Regions from separate parts of the Sinomonas sp. RB5 genome, predicted to be linked through region 1. Evidence: riboswitches for the same ligand, from Rfam matches in the RefSeq annotation. Region 1 holds a riboswitch; the other holds the start of a gene.
What was found. A riboswitch is a leader RNA that binds a small molecule or an ion and turns the genes downstream of it on or off. The one in region 1 is predicted to bind cyclic di-AMP.

Region 1 (6,701 bases):
CCGGGGCGCAGCTGGGCGTCGACCACGTTGAAGGTCTGGCGCCCCTCCTCGTCCTCGCCGGCGCAGAAGCGCTCCGAGACCAGCTGGTCCGCCTCCCAGATCACGCCCTCGGAGACGAGGAAGCCCGCCACGAGGTCGAAGTCGTCGCCGGGGGTGCGCATCGTGACGCTGTACGTCATGGTCCCCGCGGGACCGGTCAGCCGGATCTCGAGCGGCTCCTCGACGGCGAGCACGTCCTCCTTGTGCCGGACCGGGTACTCGCTGCCCAGCACGTACTTGTGCACCTTGCGGCGCTGGCTCAGCCGGCCCACGGCGCCCTCCTCACATCGGGTCGAGGCACGTGCCTCGGCATCTATTGTCCCGCGCCCGCCGCAACGGCGGCCGCGGCACCCGCCTCAGGCGTCCAGCGCGCTCCAGTCCACCGGGTCCTTGGACGCCGCCGGGCGCCGCTTCGGCCTCGCCTTCTGCGCGGGGGACGCGGACGACGGCGCGTGGCCGCCGAGGGGGCGACCCCACGGCAGCGGCAGGCACGGCACGGGGGCCGCGAGCTCGAGACCGTGGGGCGGGACGACCATGAAGCCGTCGGCACGGGCGAGCCCGCGCAGCATGCCCGACCCGATCCCGGCCGCGGGCGAGGCCATGCCGTACATGCGCCTGAAGGGGATCACCCGGGTGCGCCTGAGCTCCGGCTCGAAGGCCTCGCCCGAGGGAAGCTCGATGGGCTCCACCGGTGTCCGGCCCGACAGCGCCGCGAGCAGCGGCTCCCCCACGGTCGCGAGGCCCACGACCGCGGCCAGGGGGTTTCCCGGCAGCCCGAGGAAGAAGCGCCCGTCGGGCAGTTCGGCGAGCACGGTGGGGTGCCCGGGGCGCATCGCCACACCGTCGACGAGGAGGCGGCCGCCCATCGCCGCCACGATGTCCCGCAGGTGGTCGGATCCGCCCTTTCCGGTCCCGCCCGTGGTGACCACGACGTCCGCGGGACCGGGCTCCCCCGCCGCGCCGCCGTCGGACCCCGCCGCGCCTCCGTCGGGCACACCCGGCCCCCGCTCGGGCCGGTCGGCAAGGGCTGCGCCCCATTCGGCGGCGTCGTCGCCGATCTTCTCGTGGGCTACGAGGATGCCTCCGTAGGCCTCGAGGAGCGGCGGGATGAGGTAGCTGAAGACGTCGCGGACGAGGCCCGGACCGGGCAGTCCGCTCTCGACGACCTCGCCGCCGGTGCGCACGAGCTTGACGAGCGGCCGGCCTGCGACGCGGAGGGTGTCATGGCCGGCCAGGGCTGCGAGGGCCAGCTGGGCCGGCCCGAGCTCTGTCCCGTCCTTCAGGAGGGTCTCCCCCTCGCGGGCCTCCTCACCGGCCGGGCGGAGGTCCGCGCCGCCGCTGGGGGCCCCGGGGGGCGCGCCGGCGGAGAGGCGCAGGTGGGGCAGGCCCTCCCCGTCCGGGGCCACTTCCCCGTACTCGCGCCGCAGCACGGCACGAGCCCCCGGCGGCAGGGCTCCGCCGGTGACGATGGGAACGGCCTGGTGGGCGGTGAGCGGCTCGCCGGGCTCGGCGATGATCCAGGGGCCGGTGCCGCACACGGCCCATCCGTCCATCGCGGAGGAGGTGTAGTGCGGCATGTCCCGCAGCGCCGTGAGGGGCCCTGCGAGGGTGCGGCCCAGGGCCCGGGCGAGCGGGACCTCTACGGGCGGAAGCGGGCTGGCCGCCGCGCTGGCGACGGCACGGGCCTCGGACCACGTGAGGTGAAGTGCGTGCTGGGGGCCGGCCGCGTCCGGGCCGGGGGTCATTCCTCGGTCCCGGCCGACCTGCGGGACTTCACGGCTTCGAGGGCCTCGGCCACTGCTCGCTGCATGGCTTCGGCGGGCTCGGCCCGCCCGCTCCCGGCCGCGAGGCCGGCTGCGTAGGCCGCGAGGAAGGTCGTGAGGGGGGCGGCGGGGCGCACCACTGAGTGGGCGGCGACGCCGGCGAGCCCCAGGACCGCGTCGATGTCGACGTCGAGGTCTCCGAGCCCGAGCTCCTGCGTGAGCTCCGCGCACCACGCGCGCAGCAGCGCGTCCTTCTCTGGGTCACTCATGGGCATCCTCCTGCCGTGGCGCTCGGCCCGGCACGTCCGGGCCCTCGATGCCCCAACGCCGCGCGGCGTCCCAGGTGTCGACGTCGGCCGAGGAACCCGGCGGCAGCCGCAGGGGCAGCAGGCCCAGCCTAGCAATGACGTGCTTCATCGGACGGTTGGCGAGGCCGCCGTCGCGGGCCAGCGCGTCGAGGGCGCGCACCAGCGGGTCCCGGCGGAGCAGCGAGAGGAGGGGCTGGGTGCGCCCGTCGGCGTCCTCGCCCAGAATCCCGTCGCAGTCGGGCTCGGCGGAGGCCGCCTCGAGCAGCGCGGCGACGGCGTCCGCGGGGCGCGGGAGGTCCGCTGCGACCACCGCGATCCAGCCCGGTGCCCCGCCGTGCCCGGGATGGAGCGCTTCGAGGCCCGCGGAGAGCGCCGCGACCGGCCCGGTGTACAGCGGTTCCTCCCGCGTGAACAGCACGCGGCCGGGTTCTCCGGCGCCGGAAGCGCCCGAGCCCGGCGGTCCGCCCGGCTCCCCGGGCGCCGGTCCCACGACGGCGACGGAGCGGGCCGCTGCGACGGCGGCGAGGGCGTGCTCGAGGAGGGTCGCACCGCGGTAGGCCAGCTGGGGCTTCGGGTAGCCGCCCAGTCGGGAAGCGCGGCCGCCCGCGAGGACGACCGCGTCGTAGGCGGGCACCGGCTGGATCCGGGCGGTCTTCCCGCCCGCCTGCGGCGGCGTCAGGCTGCCGACTCCGGGGCGAGGAACGGGCCCCACTGGGCCACCGGCTTCTCCAGCTCCTTGATCTGCCACACGACGCCGACGGGCTCGGACGGCGTGAAGCGCAGCTTCCAGCCCATCTCCGCGGGGGTGTGGTCGCCCTTGACGTTGTTGCACCGCAGGCAGCAGGCCACGAGGTTCTCCCAGGACTCGCCCCCGCCGCGGGAGCGGGGAAGCACGTGGTCCACCGTGTGGGCGGCCTTGCCGCAGTACGCGCACGCGTGGGCGTCCCGGCGGAGCACGCCTCGCCTGCTCACGGCGGTCACATGGGTCCGCCGTGGCCTGATGTACCGATGGAGCAGGATCACCGACGGGCGCCCGAGCACGTCGCGCGGTCCGACGACTGGCTCGCCGTCTTCCGCCACGACGCTCGCCTTTCCGGCGAGCACCAGGACGAGCGCGCGGCGGAAGGTGACCACCGCGAGCGGTTCGTATCCAGCATTGAGAACGAGTGTGCGCATGCGCGTTCCTCACGGCCGTACCCGGTCAGGGGCACAGGGCCGGCTGCCCTGTGCATAGCCGGGCTGACTCTCCAAGAGTACTGAACTGCCGCACCATTCAACGAACGGGGGCGCCGTCGGCACCGACGCGCCCGCCAAGCTTCACCTGCCGGACACTTCCCGAGGGCGGCCTCCAGGGACTCTCCGAGGACCCCGGGGAGCCCGTGGGGCTCAGACGCCGACGGCGCCCCTCCCGTCAGGGAAGGGGCGCCGTCGAGGACGATCTGGGGCCGTTCGCTGCCCCCAGAGGATCAGCTGATTCAGCCGCCGACGCGGATGAACACCGGGCCGGAGCCGACGTTGACGCTGAACAGCGCGGTGGTGCCGCCGTTCCAGCCGCCGTGGACCGCCATGCCGTTGCCGACGTAGACGGCGATGTGGGCCATGCCCATGCCGCCGTCGGCGTAGTAGGCGAGGTCGCCCGGCTGCGCCTCGGCGGCGCTCACGGTGCGGCCGAGGGAGAGGTAGCCGGCCGGCCAGCCGTGGTAGTGGATGCCCACGGCAGCCAGCGAGTTGGTCACGAGCATCGTGCAGTCCTGCGCCACGCCGAGCTGCGCGTACGCGGCGGCGGCGATCGCGGCACCCATGCCCGAGGAGGCGGCGGGCTTCGCAGCCGGGGTGCTGACCGTGGTGGAGGCGGCGGCCTGGACCTGGGCCGGGGCGACCTGCGTCTCGGAGCTTGCCTGGGCGACGGGGGCGGCCGGCGCGGGGGCGGGGGCCTGGACGACCGGGGCAGCGACGGACTGGACGGCCGGACGCTCGAAGCTCACGTTCGCGTTGGCCTCGGCGGAGATGGGGGCCTGGACGGCGTTCGCGACGTCCAGTGCGGCCGGGGCGGAGGCCTCGCGCTGCGAGGGCGCCTCGGCGTTGGCAGCGACGCCGCCGGTGAGGACGAGACCGCCGGCCGCGGCGATGACCGCGGCCTGGCGGCCGACGCCGCCTGCGTTCTCGGTGACGGCCTTCGCAATGACGGCCAGCGAGGAGGTGTTGTCCGCGCGGTGACGGGCAATGCCTGCACGAGTGGTCATATCAGGGGGTTCTCTCTCTGTTTTCGTGTCCTTCAGGGCAGCAGGGGGTCAGCCCTGAAGGAGGGGCGCCATGGTCACGGTCCATCGCGCCGCCCAGATGCGGATTGGTCTCAGTTGAGGGTGTAGAAGACGGACGAGCCGGTAGCGTTCACCGCATGGAGCAGCGTGCCCTGGGAAGGGTTGAGAGCGCTGATCATCATCCCGTTGCCCACGTAGATGCCCACGTGTGCGCCGCCGTTCTGGACCACCAGGTCACCAGGGGCGGGCGTCGCCGTCTGGTGCATGATGGACCAGGCCTGGACGCGGGGGATGCTGATGCCAGCCTGAGCGTAGACCCACTGAGTGAAGCCCGAGCAGTCCCAGCCGGCGGGGGTCGTGCCGCCCCACACGTAGGGGTGGCCGATGCCGGTGTAGGCGATGCCTGCCAGAGTCGAGCCGAGAGCGCTGGCCGCGGCCGCGAGGCGCGGCGCAGACGACTGGACGCTGAGGCTGCCCTCGGGGGCCAGGGAAGCGGCCGGAGCAGTGGACTGTGCTGCCTGCCCGGCTGCCGTCTCGACGATCGGCGCCGCCACCGAAGTCACGGCGGGGCGCTCGAAGGAGACCTGGGCTTCATTGGACGCGACGACGCTCGGCGCGGAGGCGCTGGCCACGTCGGAGAGTGCGGAGGCCTCGCGGGAGGTCTCTGCTGCCTGAGCGGGGAGTCCGGCGCTGATGATCAGCCCCGAAGCCGCCGCAATGACCGCCGCCTGGCGGCCGATGGTGCCGGCGTTGCCGGAAACCGCGTGCGCAACAGCCTCAAGTGGGCTCGTGCGAACCGGCAGGGCGCGATGGCGCGCAGTCAACGTGCGAGTCGACACAGTTGTAGCCTCTCCCAATGCCTACGAGGTGAGCTGTCGGGTTCGGATGGAAAGTATCCGGCCGCCTGGCGGAGCCAGGCTGCTTAACCCCAAGGCCTCCCAGACAACAGAAGGCCGAAAGTGGTTCCCCCGCCTCTGCCAGACGGAATGTGCGAACGGCTCCGGGAAGTGGCAGAGCTCGGCGTTCTTCCCGGATGTTCCAACTTGGTAGGAGCTGGAACAGGAACGACCTTACCTGAGGGCGCCCGAAATGTCACATTCGGATCACAGCCAGAAAACAGGTCATCACGAAACGGACACGGCGGTTTCCCGGGAGCCCCTCGGATCCCTTGCGGGGCGGGGAAGAGGACGACGGCGAGTGCCCGCCGGCGTCTCCTCAGAGCCAGCCGTTGGGGTCAACGACCTCGCCGTTGACCATGACCTCGAAGTGGAGGTGGCACCCGGTGGATGCGCCGGTGGTGCCGCTGAGTGCGATGGCCGCCCCGCGCTCCACCTTCTGCCCGACGGAGACCGAGAAGGAGGAGAGGTGGTTGTAGGTGGTCTCGAGGCCGTTGCCGTGGTCGATCACCACGCGGTTTCCGCCGCCGTAGGGGTGCCAGCCGACGAAGGTCACGGTGCCGCCCGCCGCCGCCTTCACGGCGGTGCCGCACTGCGCTGCGAAGTCCTGGCCGCGGTGGAACTCGTCCGGGGCGCCGGTGACGGGACTCACGCGGTAGCCGAACGGCGAGGTCCGCTCCATCGTGGCGAGCGGGGCGCGAGGGCGTGCTGCGCCTGGGCCGGCGTGATGCCGCCCGCGGACTCGGCGCCGAGCATCTGCTTGAGGCGCCCGTCCGGGTCCGCGGCGCTGCCCACGGAGGCTCGGGCAAAGGGGACCACGGCATCCGCCGCGGCGGTGACCTGCGGCTGGTCCGAGGAGGCGGCCGTCGCGGCGGCGCCCTGGGTGGCAGTCGGGACGGTCACGGTGAGCACGAGGCCGGTGGCCGCGAGCGCGACGCCCGCCTTCTGCCCCACCCCGGCGACGCTGGCGATCTCGGCCAGCTGGCGCATCGGGCCACGGCGTTCTGCAGCCCGGCGGCCTCGGCGGGCGGCGCCGGGAACGGGGACGGCTGCACGCGGGCGCGGAGGCACGTCCGCGCGCCGTCGGCCGCGCACGGCTGACTGGGTCAAGCGATTCCCTCTCTGTCATCGCCTGCGTGGTTAGCTGTCGGGTTCGAGCCAGAGAGTCCGGACTCGGCCCAGCCGCGCGGGGCCCCTGCGCGGCCGCGCCGGGGCAGGACTCCGAGCGTGCTGCGGCTTCACCCCAAGGCGGCACGCGGCCGCCGTCGGTGGGTCCCCCGCCTCTGCCGTCGGGTGCTGTGGTCCCTTCCCGCTGGCAGAGCTCGGCGTGCGGGCGGAACGGCGCCGATGTCTCGCCGCCGCCTCCAGCATAGGCCCATGACGGAGCACCGTAACATTGCCGTGACCTTTAGTGAGATATCGCTCACAAACTAC
Region 2 (6,701 bases), on a different contig from region 1:
CTGTGCACGGCGCTCGCCTTCCTGCTGTTCTTCCGCCTGATCGCGGACGCCGGCCCCGCGCGGGCCACGGCGATCGCCTACGTCAACCCGGTCGTCGCCCTCGCGCTCGGGGTCGCACTCACCGGTGATCCGCTCACGCCGCTGATCGGCGCCGGTGCGGTGCTCGTGCTCGCGGGGACGTTCATGGCCACCTGGCGCAGCACCCAGGAGTCCGAGCCCGCGCCGGAGGATCCCGGGCGGACGCGACGGGGCCTGGGGGCTACGCAGCGGGGAGGTATACGGCGAACTCCGTCCGCCCGGGCCTCGAAGTGACGTCGATCGACCCGCCGTGGGCCTTGACGATCGCGTCGACGATCGAGAGCCCGAGCCCCGTGGAGCCCTCGCCCGCGGAGGTGCGCGCCTTGTCCGCTCGGGTGAACCGGGAGAACACGGTCTCCTGCAGGTCGGGCGGGATCCCCGGGCCGTCGTCGGTCACGGTCAGCACGGCCTCCCCGGTGGCGGACCGGCCCGCCGCGGCGGTGACGGTGGTCCCGGGGGGCGTGTGCTTGCGCGCGTTGCTCAGCAGGTTCACGAGCACCTGGTGGAGCTTGGCGCCGTCGGCCGTGATCTCGACGGGTTCCTCCGGCAGATCGAGGCGCCACACGTGGTCCGGCGCGATGACCTTCTGGTCCGTGACCGTCTCCACGAGCAGCTGGGTGAGGTCCACCGGCCCCCGCTTGAGCGGCTGGCCCTCGTCGAGCCGGGCCAGCGTCAGCAGGTCCTCCACGAGGCGGGACATCCGCAGTGACTGCGACTCGACGCGCCCGAGCGACTCGGCGCCCTGCTCCGTGAGCGGCTCCGTCAGGCGCAGCATGTCCGTGTAGCCGCGGATCGCGGTGAGGGGGGTGCGCAGCTCGTGCGAGGCGTCGGCCACGAACTGGCGCACCTTCATCTCCGAGGCCTGACGCGCCTCGAGGGCGCCGGCGACGTTGTCCAGCATCCGGTTGAGCGCGCTGCCGACCTGGCCGACCTCCGTCCCGGGATTCGCGGCCGAGTCGGGAACGCGCACCGCGAGGGCCACCTCACCGGCCTCGAGCGGCAGCTGCGCCACCTGTCCGGCCACGCGGGAGAGCTCGTCCAGCGGCTTCATGGTGCGCCGGATGATCACCGTGCCGAGCAGCCCGACGAGCACGAGGCCGCCGAGGGACACGGTCACGGTGGTGAGCACGAGCGAGCCGAGCGTCGCCTGCATCGAGGTCAGGGGAAGCCCGGTCACCACGACGTCGCCGCTGGCCACCTGGACGGCGACCAGCCGGAACGATCCGGCGCTGAGGCGCCGGTCGACGGCGTTCGTCGCCCCGCCGCCGGGGGGACCCCCGGGCCCCTGGTCGACGACGGGGAGCGAGGCGAGCGCGTCGGCGTCGGACTGCGTGATGGAGACGATCTTGCCGTCGGCCGTGCGCAGGCCGCTCGTGACGAGGACCCCGTTGCTGATCCGGGCGCTGAGGGTGCCGGCGCCCTGGCCGGGGGCGTCCAGCGGATCGCGGCGCAGGCCGCTGGAGGCAGCGCCGAACTCCACGGCGCGGTGGCTCGCCTGCGCCAGCTGCCCGTCGAGCTGCTGGGTGAGCACCCGGTCCATGGTCGCGTACAGGAGGGTCCCGACCACGGTGCAGATGCCCACGAGCAGGAGCATCACCACCAGCACGAGCTTGGTCCGCAGGTGCCAGGTGTCGGGATGGAGCCAGCTGCGCCCCGAACGCGGCTCCGCGCCCGAGAGCTTGCTCATGGTCATGCCTCTGCTGGCTTGATGACGTACCCCGCGCCGCGGACGGTGTGGATCATGGGGGCGCGGTCCACGTCGATCTTCTTGCGCAGGTAGGAGATGTAGAGCTCCACGATGTTCGCCTGGCCGCCGAAGTCGTACTGCCAGACGCGGTCGAGGATCTGGGCCTTGCTGACCACGCGCTTGGGATTCTCCATGAGGTAGCGCAGGAGCTCGAACTGGGTCGCGGTGAGCTGGATCTCGTCGCCCCCGCGGGTCACCTCGCGGGTGTCCGTGTTGAGCACGAGGTCGCCCACGACGAGCTCGGCATCGTCCTGGGCGGCCACGCCCGAGCGCTGGACGAGCCGGTGCAGGCGGAGCATGACCTCCTCCATGCTGAACGGCTTGGTGACGTAGTCGTCCCCGCCCGCCGCGAGGCCCGTGATGCGGTCCTCGACGGCGTCCTTGGCGGTGAGGAACAGCGCGGGCACCTCGGGCATGAACTGGCGGATGCGCGTGAGCGCCTCGACGCCGTCGAACCCGGGCATCATGACGTCGAGCACGAGGACATCGGGCCTGAACTCCCGGGCGGCCTTGACGGCCGAGGGCCCGTCGGAGGCCACCTGGACACTCCAGCCCGCCATACGCAGGCCCATGCTCATCAGCTCGGAGAGGCTCGGCTCGTCGTCCACTACGAGCGCACGGATGGGCGTGCCGTCGGGGTGGGTCAGCGCCGGCAGGTTGTTGGTGGAGAAGGGGCTTGCCATGGTTCCAGCCTCCCTGTGACGGATTGCCCGAGCCTGAGCGCGGGCTGTGAACGCCCTGTGCACGCAAGCCTAGTCCGGTCACAGTAGCCGCAGGAGGCCGGCACAGCCCCGACACAGCATCCGGGCCAACTCTGAGATCAGACAGCCCCACGTTCCAGGAGGACACCATGGCCCACAACGACGCACCCCGATCCGACGAGTACCACCCCGCGGAGCCCACCGTCCCGCAGGAGACGGTCGCCCCGCCGTACGGCGAGCACGACGGCGAGTACGGCGGGCACGACGGCGAGTACGGCGGGCACGACGGCGCCCGGCAGCCCGGCGCTCAGCCCGCCCCCGGCTGGGGCGCACCGCAGGAGCCCACCCAGCAGTACCCGGGCTGGGGCGCGCCGCAGCAGACGCAGCAGTACCCCGGGTGGGGCACACCCCAGCAGGGCGCACCGCAGCAGGGTGCGGCCCAGCAGGGCCAGCCGGCTGGCGGCTGGGGCGCCCCGCCGGAGCAGCTCTACGCCCAGTCCGCTCCCGGCTGGGGTGCCGCCCCGCGGAAGGACCCGCACTCCGCGGGCGCCCGGTGGCGCGCCCTGACGTCGACGCAGAAGGGCGTCGCGGCCGCCGCGGCGGCGGTCGTGATCGCCGGTGGTGCGGGCGCGGCCGTGTGGGCCGCAAACTCCTCCAGCCCGTCCACGGCCGGCAGCGCGGCGAACGGCTTCGGCGGGGCCGCCGGCCAGGGCGGATTCGGGCCGCAGGGCGGTACGGGCTCGCAGGGCGGCAGCGGCCAGCAGGGCGGCACGGGGACCCAGGGCGGGCGGAACGCCCAGGGCTTCCAGGGCGGCACGCGCGGGATCGGCGGCGCTGGCGGGGTGGGCATCGGCATGCTCGGCCAGATGCTGCACGGCGAGTTCGTCGTCGTGCAGGACAACGCGAATGTCACGATGGTCGAGCAGACCGGCACCGTGACCACCGCCTCCGGGCAGTCCGTGACGGTCAAGAGCAGCGACGGCTTCCAGCAGACCTACACGCTCTCGTCCTCGACCCAGGTCGCCGCCCGCGGGACGCGCGGCCAGGGCGCGTCCGGAAGCGGGTCCTCGACCACGGCCACCCTCGCCCAGGGCGACACCGTGAACGTCGTGGCACTCAAGGACGGCCTGGCGGCGAAGACGGTCATGATCCTCGGTACGGGAACCGGCTCCGGCACCTCGAACTAGCGGTACCGCCCGCTGGAGACCACGACGGCGCCGCTCGCCTCGAACGTGAGGCGGGCGGCGCCGTCGTGCGCTGCGGCAGCGTCCGGCGCTGTGCCGGACGGCAGCCCTCAGTACCAGTTGTGGGCGAGGTGGAACGCGAGCGCGTTCGCGGGGGAGCCGTAGCTCTTCTTGATGTAGTCAAGGCCCCAGTCGATCTGGGTCTTGTAGTTGGTCTGCCAGTCCGCGCCCACGGAAGCCATCTTGCTGCCGGGGAGGGCCTGCACGATCCCGTAGGCGCCGGAGCTCGCGTTGGTGGCCGTGGTGGACCAGTCCGACTCCTTGTTCCACAGCGTGATCAGGGCGCTCATCTGGTCCTGGCCCCAGCCGAACGCCGCGAGCCGGCTCGCGGCGTAGGCCTGGGCGGCCGCCGGGTCGTTCACCGGCTGCGCCGCTGCGGCGGCCTTCGCAGCGGCCGCGGCCGCCTGGTCAGCGGCGGCCTTGTCGGCGGCCGCCTTGTCAGCAGCCGCCTTGTCGGCGGCGGCCTTGTCCGATGCCGTCTTGTCAGCAGCTGCCTTGTCCGCGGCGGCCTTGGCCGCAGCAGCCTTGTCGGCGGCCGCCTTGTCAGCAGCAGCCTTGTCCGTCGCCGTGCGCGCATCGCTGCTCGCCTGGGCGAGGGCGTTGTCGGAACTCGGGCTCGGCGCCGCGGCGGAGGCCGAGGGGGCCGTCACCGAGGCGGTGCGGGCGAGGTCCGCGGAGTTCGCGGTGGCCGCCGCCCCACCGCCGGCCACGGCGAGGAGGCCGAGGGACAGGGCGACGACGGCGCTCCGGTTGCCGAAGCGGTCAGTTCCCTTCCTCGCAGCGCGGGCCAGGGCGGAACGGTTGGTGGTGACGGCTCGGCGCCGGCCATGAGGGCGCGCGGAAGCGCGGTCTGGGGTCTTGCTCACAAGCGTAAGGGCCTCTCGTTTGCGCCTGCGAAGTTAGCTGTCGGGTTCGGATGAGAGTCATCCGGCCCTGCCAGTGGCAAGGGCTTCACCCCGAGGCCGTCAAGAATGCCCGTAGAACTGGGCGCGGCCGCTGAGTGGGTCCTCCGTCTCTGCCTTCTACCTCCCCCCAGGCCGTCGGCAGAGCTCGGCGGACAAGGCCTGAGGGATGCCAGCCGTAGGGCGGGCACCAGACCACTGTAGGGGAACCGGCCCCTGATTGTCACATTTGGGTAACAGCAGATTCATTTGGGCGGGCCTGGGCATGCGTGCGCGTGCAAGTAGACCATGAGGTCAGTCCATGTCCAGTCCCACAAAGGTGCGGCGCCCTCCGGTGTCGAGTCACGTCCACGCTGTGAGATCGACCGCCAAGAGATGTGGACCGACCAAAAGGTCTGGACAACCGAATATTGTTCGACAAGGAGGCGTTCGCTTCTCGAAACTCTGAAAATATCTGTTCACATCGCCCCCGCGCCGAATCGTGATTCGTGACACACGAAGGGGGGTTCGTCTCGCATAGTGAGACGAAAACGACATTGTTACTTGCCTGTAGCCATTGTTACGGGACACACTCTCACTGTGAACAAAGACTCAGCAGCACCTGCAGCCGCAGACAGCCGCCTCGCCGGGACACCCTCCGGTCGATCCGCACGCTGCTGTCGAATGTCGAGCTAACTGCACCACCCCAGCATTCAGCCCCAGTCTTTTCGCCGCCCAGCGTCGGGCATCCACCGCCAGGCGGGCGCATCTGCTCCGCATTCGAAAGCCATCACGGCTAGCAGTCTCACGAGGTTCATCCATGTCTGTTGCATCCGGCTACGTCCACATCTCTGTCCGCAATGCCCAGAAGGCGCAGAAGCCGGGCCACCGGCAGCCCTTCAATGCCCACTTCGGCAGCCCCGCCGAGGCGTACCAGCACGGCGCCGCGGCCGCGGCGGCCCGCACCTCGCCGCTGGCTGGCGTCCAGGACGTCTCGCCCATGACGGCCCCGACCCCGGTCATCCAGCCGGGCGCCGAGCCGGTCCGCGCGGTCGCCGCGGACAACGTCGCCCACGGCTTCGTGCTCTATGTGGGACTCTCCGAGCAGCAGGCCGCCGCGGCGGGAACCTCGATCGCCCGGATCGCCCAGGAGATCCGCGCCTATGCCCAGTCGCTCGTGGAGGGCGTCGAGAGCTATGCCGCGGTTGCCGTGGCCCCCGCCAGCGCGCCGGGGTCTCCGCTCGACGTCGTGCGCTCCACCTTCGGCGACCCGACGGTGTCCGTGCGGCAGCAGCGCCCCGAGCCGCGGCCGGCCGCGTCCGAGCCGCGCCCGGCCGGCGTGCTCATCGACCTCGCCCGGCGCGAGGTGCACCTCGACGGCGAGACGCTCAACCTCACCTTCAAGGAGTTCGAGCTCCTGAACTACCTCGTCGAGAACGGCACCCGCACCGTGAGCCGGGACGAACTCCTCGAGAGCCTGTGGAAGAACGCGGAGGAAGTGCCGAACGAGCGCACCATCGACGTCCACATCCGCCGCCTGCGCTCCAAGCTCGGCCGGCTCGCGAACACCGTGCGCACCGTGCGGGGCCAGGGCTACCGCTTCTACGAGCACCCCGAGGTCATCGTCTGGGCCGCGCCTGAGTACTCGATCTAGCGCGGCTCCCCTCCGGTCCTGCGGCCGGCCCCGGCGGCCCGGCCGTAGGCTAGTGGGGTGAGCAAGCACCACCTCAAGCGCCTCATCGTCCTCCGCCACGCGAAGGCCGCCTGGCCCGAGGGGGTCCCCGATGCGGACCGGCCACTCGCCGAGCGCGGGCACGCGGACGCCCCGGAGGCGGGGAAGTGGCTCGTGAAGCACCACATCATCCCCGACTTCATCCTCTGCTCCACGGCACTGCGTACGCGCCAGACCACCACGTGGGTCTGCGAGGGGCTCGGGGACAGGGCGCCGACTCCGAAGCTCGAGTCCGGCCTGTATGCGGCGAGCGCGGCGCGAATGCTCGCCGTCGTCAACCACGTCCCGGAGACCGTCCGGGCCCTGCTGATCGTCTCC

Region 2: linked by a shared signal. The riboswitch ahead of ACVWWH_RS15410 (aggregation-promoting factor C-terminal-like domain-containing protein) and the one ahead of ACVWWH_RS18735 (C40 family peptidase) in region 1 are both predicted to bind cyclic di-AMP.

The regions. Positions count from the first base shown of each region.
Region 1 is NZ_JBSSGJ010000021.1:36,606-43,306, forward strand. Features, by position in the region: gene fdhD (formate dehydrogenase accessory sulfurtransferase FdhD) at 1-311, opposite strand, end outside; gene ACVWWH_RS18710 (molybdopterin molybdotransferase MoeA) at 396-1,784, opposite strand; gene ACVWWH_RS18715 (DUF6457 domain-containing protein) at 1,781-2,071, opposite strand; gene ACVWWH_RS18720 (nucleotidyltransferase family protein) at 2,064-2,822, opposite strand; gene ACVWWH_RS18725 (HNH endonuclease) at 2,786-3,286, opposite strand; gene ACVWWH_RS18730 (NlpC/P60 family protein) at 3,586-4,353, opposite strand; gene ACVWWH_RS18735 (C40 family peptidase) at 4,464-5,195, opposite strand; cyclic di-AMP (ydaO/yuaA leader) riboswitch at 5,215-5,381, opposite strand; partial or broken gene ACVWWH_RS18740 (M23 family metallopeptidase) at 5,587-6,377, opposite strand.
Region 2 is NZ_JBSSGJ010000014.1:59,001-65,701, forward strand. Features, by position in the region: gene ACVWWH_RS15390 (DMT family transporter) at 1-312, shown strand, start outside; gene ACVWWH_RS15395 (HAMP domain-containing sensor histidine kinase) at 260-1,765, opposite strand; gene ACVWWH_RS15400 (response regulator transcription factor) at 1,768-2,508, opposite strand; gene ACVWWH_RS15405 (hypothetical protein) at 2,676-3,713, shown strand; gene ACVWWH_RS15410 (aggregation-promoting factor C-terminal-like domain-containing protein) at 3,821-4,636, opposite strand; cyclic di-AMP (ydaO/yuaA leader) riboswitch at 4,644-4,836, opposite strand; gene ACVWWH_RS15415 (winged helix-turn-helix domain-containing protein) at 5,472-6,305, shown strand; gene ACVWWH_RS15420 (SixA phosphatase family protein) at 6,363-6,701, shown strand, end outside.